DNA from 2 places in the Pseudoalteromonas sp. S408 genome. Region 1 is predicted to be linked to the other one. Evidence: predicted binding sites of a transcription regulator. Region 1 holds the regulator's gene; the other holds the start of a gene.
What was found. Region 1 encodes NrdR, which represses ribonucleotide reductase genes. Its sites were predicted from a motif close to AAACACNANATNTNGTGTTT; they were not measured.
Positions count from the first base shown of each region.

Region 2: nrdA (class 1a ribonucleoside-diphosphate reductase subunit alpha) is a predicted target of NrdR. The motif match lies at 2,010-2,029, and genes of this name have one in related genera.

Region 1 is NZ_PNDY01000021.1:19,720-23,148, reverse strand. Features, by position in the region: gene thrC (threonine synthase) at 1-101, shown strand, start outside; gene glyA (serine hydroxymethyltransferase) at 371-1,627, shown strand; gene nrdR (transcriptional regulator NrdR) at 1,725-2,174, shown strand; gene ribD (bifunctional diaminohydroxyphosphoribosylaminopyrimidine deaminase/5-amino-6-(5-phosphoribosylamino)uracil reductase RibD) at 2,177-3,319, shown strand; gene CWB62_RS15015 (riboflavin synthase) at 3,333-3,429, shown strand, end outside.
Region 2 is NZ_PNDY01000002.1:29,163-32,591, reverse strand. Features, by position in the region: gene nrdA (class 1a ribonucleoside-diphosphate reductase subunit alpha) at 1-1,886, opposite strand, end outside; gene CWB62_RS02510 (HAD family hydrolase) at 2,299-2,979, opposite strand; gene ubiG (bifunctional 2-polyprenyl-6-hydroxyphenol methylase/3-demethylubiquinol 3-O-methyltransferase UbiG) at 2,979-3,429, opposite strand, start outside.

The DNA of each region.
Region 1 (3,429 bases):
CAAAACCACTAAGTGACGCATTGGCTAAACCATGCCTAGCAAGCGATATAAACGCCGATTATGACGCGTTACGCACAGAAATACTGGCTAAGTTAGGTTAAATAAAAAGCAAAAGTTAAAGCGGCTTAGGCCGCTTTTTTTGTATGTTTTAAACCGTGAAACAGCGTTGTCAATTAACTAATTAAATGTAATAAATGAAAAACATTTAAAATAGTTATGTAAGTTATTTAAAAATATCATCTTAAAAGGACTGTGAAATAGTTTCAATCCCTGATTAAATATCCTCAACTTAAGAACGTAGGCAAAGCGCGGTTTTAAGCGTACAATATAGCCTCTAAAAAATACCATACACGTTGCCCAGGAGCCCCCAATGTTAGAACGTAGCATGAATATTTCGGACTTTGATCCAGAGTTATTTGACGCGATGAGTAAAGAAACATCACGTCAAGAAGAGCACATTGAGTTAATTGCATCTGAAAACTACTGTAGCCCACGCGTACTTGAAGCACAGGGTTCTCAACTTACTAACAAATATGCGGAAGGTTATCCTGGTAAGCGTTACTACGGTGGCTGTGAGCATGTAGACGTGGTCGAGCAATTAGCGATTGACCGTGCAAACGAATTATTTGGTACTGATTACGCAAACGTTCAGCCGCATGCTGGCTCGCAAGCAAACGCAGCTGTTTTTCAAGCATTATTAAGCCCGCTAGACACTGTTTTAGGCATGAGCCTAGCGCATGGTGGCCATCTAACTCATGGTTCACACGTTAACTTTTCAGGTAAAACGTACAATGCAATTCAGTACGGCCTAAATGAAGAAACGGGTGAAATTGATTACGCACAAGTTGAAGCGTTAGCACTAGAGCACAAACCAAAAATGATTATTGCAGGTTTTTCTGCTTATTCAGGCATTGTTGATTGGGCTAAGTTCCGTGAAATTGCAGACAAAGTAGATGCTTATTTATTTGTTGATATGGCGCATGTTGCAGGTTTAATTGCGGCGGGTGTTTACCCAAGCCCTGTACCATTTGCACATGTTGTTACTACAACAACGCATAAAACATTAGCGGGCCCTCGTGGTGGTTTAATTATTTCTGCATGTGGCGACGAAGCAATCTACAAAAAGCTTAACAGTGCAGTATTCCCTGGTGGCCAAGGTGGTCCTTTATGTCACGTTATTGCTGCAAAAGCAGTGGCATTTAAAGAAGCTCTTCAACCAGAATTTAAAGAATACCAAACACAAGTTGTTAAAAATGCGCAAGCAATGGTTAGCGTGCTACAAGATCGCGGCTATAAAGTTGTTTCTGGTAAAACAGACAATCACCTCTTTTTACTTGATTTAATCGATAAAGACATCACTGGTAAAGATGCTGATGCAGCGCTTGGCAATGCGAATATTACGGTTAACAAAAACTCAGTACCTAATGATCCGCGTTCTCCTTTTGTAACCTCTGGTTTGCGTATTGGTTCTCCTGCAATCACACGTCGTGGTTTTAAAGAGGCTGAATCTAAAGAGCTTGCTGGCTGGATCTGTGATGTACTAGACAATATTGCTGATGAATCTGTACAAGCACAAGTAAAAGAAAAAGTGAAAGCTATTTGTGCAAAACTACCTGTTTACGCTTAACAAAGTAAAACGGTAATTTAGATCACATAAGTAAACATGTTATTATAAAAGCCGCTTTTTAGCGGCTTTTTTGTTTTTAAAACGGATACCTTGATTTATGCATTGCCCATTTTGTACAGCAAAAGACACCAAAGTTATAGATTCGCGCCTTGTTGGCGGTGGTCATCAAGTTCGCCGTCGTCGAGAATGTAACGATTGCCACGAACGTTTTACGACGTTTGAAGGGGCTGAGCTGGTTATGCCCCGTGTTGTTAAACAAGACGGAAGCCGAGAGCCCTTTAATGAAGATAAGTTACTTAATGGCTTAAATCGTGCACTTGAAAAGCGCCCTGTTAGCACAGAGCAAGTTGATGAAGTGGTAAATATAATTAAATCACAACTACGTGCAACGGGTGAGCGAGAAATTTCGAGCCATTTGGTGGGAGAATGTATTATGGAGGCGCTTAAAAAACTTGATAAAGTAGCCTATGTAAGGTTTGCGTCTGTGTATCGCTCGTTCGAAGATATACGCGAGTTTGGCGAAGAAATTGCCCGTTTAGGGGAATAATTGTGAGCAGCCAAGTCGTATTTACTGAGCATGATAAACTATATATGGCGCGTGCTATTGAGCTTGCTAAAAAAGGACGATTTACCACAACGCCTAATCCTAATGTTGGCTGTGTACTTGTAAAAGATAATCAAATAATTGGTGAAGGGTTTCATCAATTAGCAGGGCAAGGGCATGCCGAGGTAAATGCCCTTGCTGTGGCCGGTGAAAAAGCAAAGGGTGCAACCGCCTATGTAACACTTGAACCTTGTAGTCATTATGGGCGCACGCCGCCCTGTGCAGAAGGGCTCAAGGCTGCGGGTATTAAAAAGGTGATTGCTGCCATGGTTGATACCAACCCAGAAGTGGCAGGCAAAGGCCTTAAAATACTGAGCGATGCTGGAATAGAAGTCGCTTATGGATTGCTTGAACAGCAGGCTCGCGCATTAAATCTTGGTTTTTTTAAGCGAATGGAACAAGGGCTTCCTTACGTAACCTGCAAATTAGCAGCCAGTATAGACGGTAAAACAGCGCTAAAAAATGGAAAAAGTAAGTGGATCACAGGCCCTGCTGCACGAAAAGATGTGCAGCTATACCGCGCTCAAAGCTGTGCCATTTTAACGGGGGCCGATACGGTTCTTGTTGATGATGCAAAACTCAATGTTCGGCAAAGCGAATTACCGTATTCATTACCGACCAACTTACCGCTTCGCCAGCCAGTGCGTGTTATAATAGACTCGCAAAATAGGTTAACACCCAACCTTGCGCTATTTAAAATAGCGCACCCAGTAATAATTTTTACCACCGAGGTTGATAAATCGACTCTGTGGCCGCATTTTGTTAAGCACATAGCGGTGCGTGAGCAACAGGGTAAGGTTGATTTAACCGATGTATTACAAACACTCGCTAAGCATCAGTTTAATAATATATGGCTTGAGGCTGGGGCAACTCTTGCGGGGAAAATGACCGAGCTCGATTTAATTGACGAGTATGTTTTTTATATCGCACCAAAACTGATGGGTTATGATGCTAAAAGTTTAGTAAACTTCCCTGAATTGACGAGTATGCAAGATACTATCGATTTATCCTTTAATGAGTGTGTGCGTGTTGGTGACGATTTGCGTATCAATGCGTTAAAAAAGCACTCATTAAAATCACTTAACTAAGAAGAGTAGCGCTATGTTTACTGGGATAATAGAAGCCACAGGCAAAATTGCTTTATTACAAAAAAAACAAGGCGACTTAGCCATTCGCATTCAAAGCGCCGACCTTGATA
Region 2 (3,429 bases), on a different contig from region 1:
GAGATTTGCGATGACGTTTCTGATGGCATTAATGCACTGAGTGTAGAGTTACGCATACCGTGTTCTTGTATACTTTTACGCAATGCATCCCAATCAAGGTGCAGTGGCTCATCACAAATTTTATCTAAGTCTGTTTTATACGTATCTGTTGGCATAATACCTTGAGAGTACGTTGTTTCGTTAAATTTAGGACATGCACCACGTTCTTTTGCAAGTTCGTTTGACGCTTTCATCAAGTAGTACTGAATCGCTTCGAATGTTTTGTGTGTTAGTGCATTTGCACTGCCGTCTGAATAACGCTTACCATTTTTGGCTAAGTAGTAGGCGTAGTTAATTACGCCTATTCCTAACGTACGGCGTCCCATCGTTGCATTTTTAGCAGCAGGTACCGGGTAGTCTTGGAAATCGAGTAAATTATCGAGTGCACGCACTGCTAGTTCAGCAAGTTCTTCTAGTTCATCTAATGACTCAAGCGCACCAAGGTTAAATGCAGACAGTGTACATAATGCAATTTCGCCTTCTTCATCGTTAACGTTGTTAAGCGGTTTTGTCGGTAATGCAATTTCTAAACATAAGTTAGATTGACGAATTGGTGCTACTTTCGCTATAAACGGGCTGTGTGTATTACAGTGATCAACGTTTTGTAAGTATATTCGGCCAGTACTTGCACGCTCTTGTGCGAACACAGAGAACAACTCAATTGCTTTAATACGCTTTTTACGAATAGAGTCGTCTTGTTCGTATTTAACGTATAACGCATCAAATTCGTCTTGGTCTTCAAAAAACGCATCATAAAGACCCGGTACGTCTGATGGGCTAAATAACGTGATATAATCGTCTTTAATTAAACGAGAATACATTAATTTATTAAACTGTACGCCATAATCTAAGTGACGAACGCGGTTGTCATCAACACCACGGTTATTTTTAAGAACTAAAAGGTTTTCTACTTCTAAGTGCCATAGAGGATAGAATAAAGTTGCTGCGCCACCACGTACGCCACCTTGCGAACAACTTTTAACAGCTGTTTGAAAGTGCTTGTAAAAAGGAATACAGCCAGTGTGGTACGCTTCGCCGTTACGAATGTGGCTTCCTAATGCGCGAATGCGACCCGCATTAATACCTATACCAGCACGTTGAGAAACGTATTTTACTATAGCCGATGACGTAGCATTGATTGAATCTAGGCTATCGCCACATTCAATAAGCACACATGAGCTGAACTGGCGAGTTGGCGTGCGAACACCCGCCATGATTGGCGTAGGTAATGAAATTTTAAATAGCGATACCGCATCATAAAAGCGCTTTATATATGAAACACGTGTTTCTCGTGGGTAATCTGCAAATAAGCTTGCAGCGACTAAAATATATAAAAACTGCGCACTTTCATATATTTCACCCGTTACACGATTTTGAACTAGATATTTACCTTCTAATTGTTTAACTGCAGCGTAGCTAAAATTTAGATCACGAGAATGGTCTAGGTATTCGTCTAATTCATCAAATTCTTGTTCTGTGTAGTCAGCGAGTAAATGTGCGTCGTAGCGCTTATCGCCAACCATTTTTGCTACATGGTCAAATAAACGCGGAGGCTCAAATTTACCATATGCTTTTTTGCGTAAGTGGAATACAGCTAAACGTGCAGCAAGGTATTGGTAATCAGGTGATTCTTTAGAAATCTGATCGGCAGCCGCTTTGATAATCGTTTCGTGAATATCTTTAGTACGAATACCATCGTAAAATTGAATATGTGACTTTAATTCAACCTGAGAAACCGAAACGTTATTTAAACCTTCGGCGGCCCATTCTATAACGCGATGGATCTTATCAAGATCAAGAGGCTCTTTGCGCCCGTCACGTTTGCTTACAGATAACTGTTGGTTCATAGCTTTGCCTGTATTCCTTGGGGATAATGTATTTTTGACCAATGTTGTACGTCTCAAAAAGAGAAGTAGTGCTCATTTATTATAAGTTTTACCAAATCAGGTAAATTTAATTGGATAACATTTGGCCACAATATCTGGTGTTGTTCAATTTAGAGATCACAAGATAGTGTGGTCTGAGTTGATTTGCAAGGGGCATAATTGCCCCTGTTTGTGGATAACGTTGGGATAACGTAATTGTGTTAGTAGGCATTAACCTTTGATCATTCATTTGAGTTGAAATTTTTAAAAATCAACTCAGGATCGACTAAATTTACACATTTTGAAAATAAATTTCGCCTGCTTTTTTTATCATCAAGCTTTGTGTATAAAGTGTCACAATCACAACATATAGTGTTTATATCTATAATAGGCACTATATGTGGTTAAATGCGTCAATAGGGCTATACCAGTTAAAATCAGCTTTCCAAGTCAATGCTTCTGACTCGCTTGGAATGTAACCCCACAAAGCAGTCGCTGTGGGCATACCTGCTGCTTTACCTGCCTGAATATCACGCTCAGCATCACCTATGTATAAACAGCGAGCTGGTATCACGTCCATGAGTTTAGCGCAATGAAGTAAAGGCATCGGAGAGGGTTTAGCTTCTTCAAGGGTGTCTCCGCTAATTACAACCGAGGCATTTTTTAAAGCGGGGATCGCAGCGACTAGCGGCTCGGTTAAAAACCCGGGCTTGTTTGTCATGATCCCCCATTTGATCTTTTTGTGATCAAGTGCAATGAGTAGTGGTTCAATACCGGCAAAACAGTGGGTATGCTTTGCAATGTTTTGTGCATAGTTATCGACCAGTTGCTTTATCAATTGTGATTGTGCAAGAGAGGGCCATAACTCTTTAAAGCCAGCTTCTAATAATGCTGCTGCACCATTAGACGCTGCTGGACGATATACCTCACTGGTTACTTCAGTAATTTGATTTGAACGCAGTACACCATTAAGAGCAGCGCCTAAATCGTCAGCTGTGTCGAGTAACGTCCCGTCTAAATCAAACAAAAATGCATCATATTGATAAAGTGCTGAAGGTAACTGTCCGCTTTTCATTACACCAACTTCTCAAAATGAAGAATATAGTTAACACTAACATCACTATTGAGTGTGTACTGTTTAGAAAAGGGGTTATACGAGAGCCCTGAGCTTGCACGTACTTTTAAGCCCGCTTCTTCGGCCCATGAAATTAGTTGTGCAGGTTTTATAAACTTATTATGGTCGTGTGTTCCATCAGGAACCATTTTCAATAGTTTTTCAGCACCTACAATGGCAAACAAGTAGGCCTTAGGAGTTTTGTTAAGGGTAGAAAAAAAAACGTCAGCACCGGGTTTTGCAAGTTTAGCAACCGCTTGAATAATCGAAGCAGGGTCGGGGACGTGTTCGAGCATTTCCATACAGGTAACGACATCAAAGCGCTCAGGGTGCTCATCAGCAAATTGTTCAGCAGGTACTTTTATATATTCAACGGGTACATTTGTTTCTAAGCTGTGCAACTTGGCGACA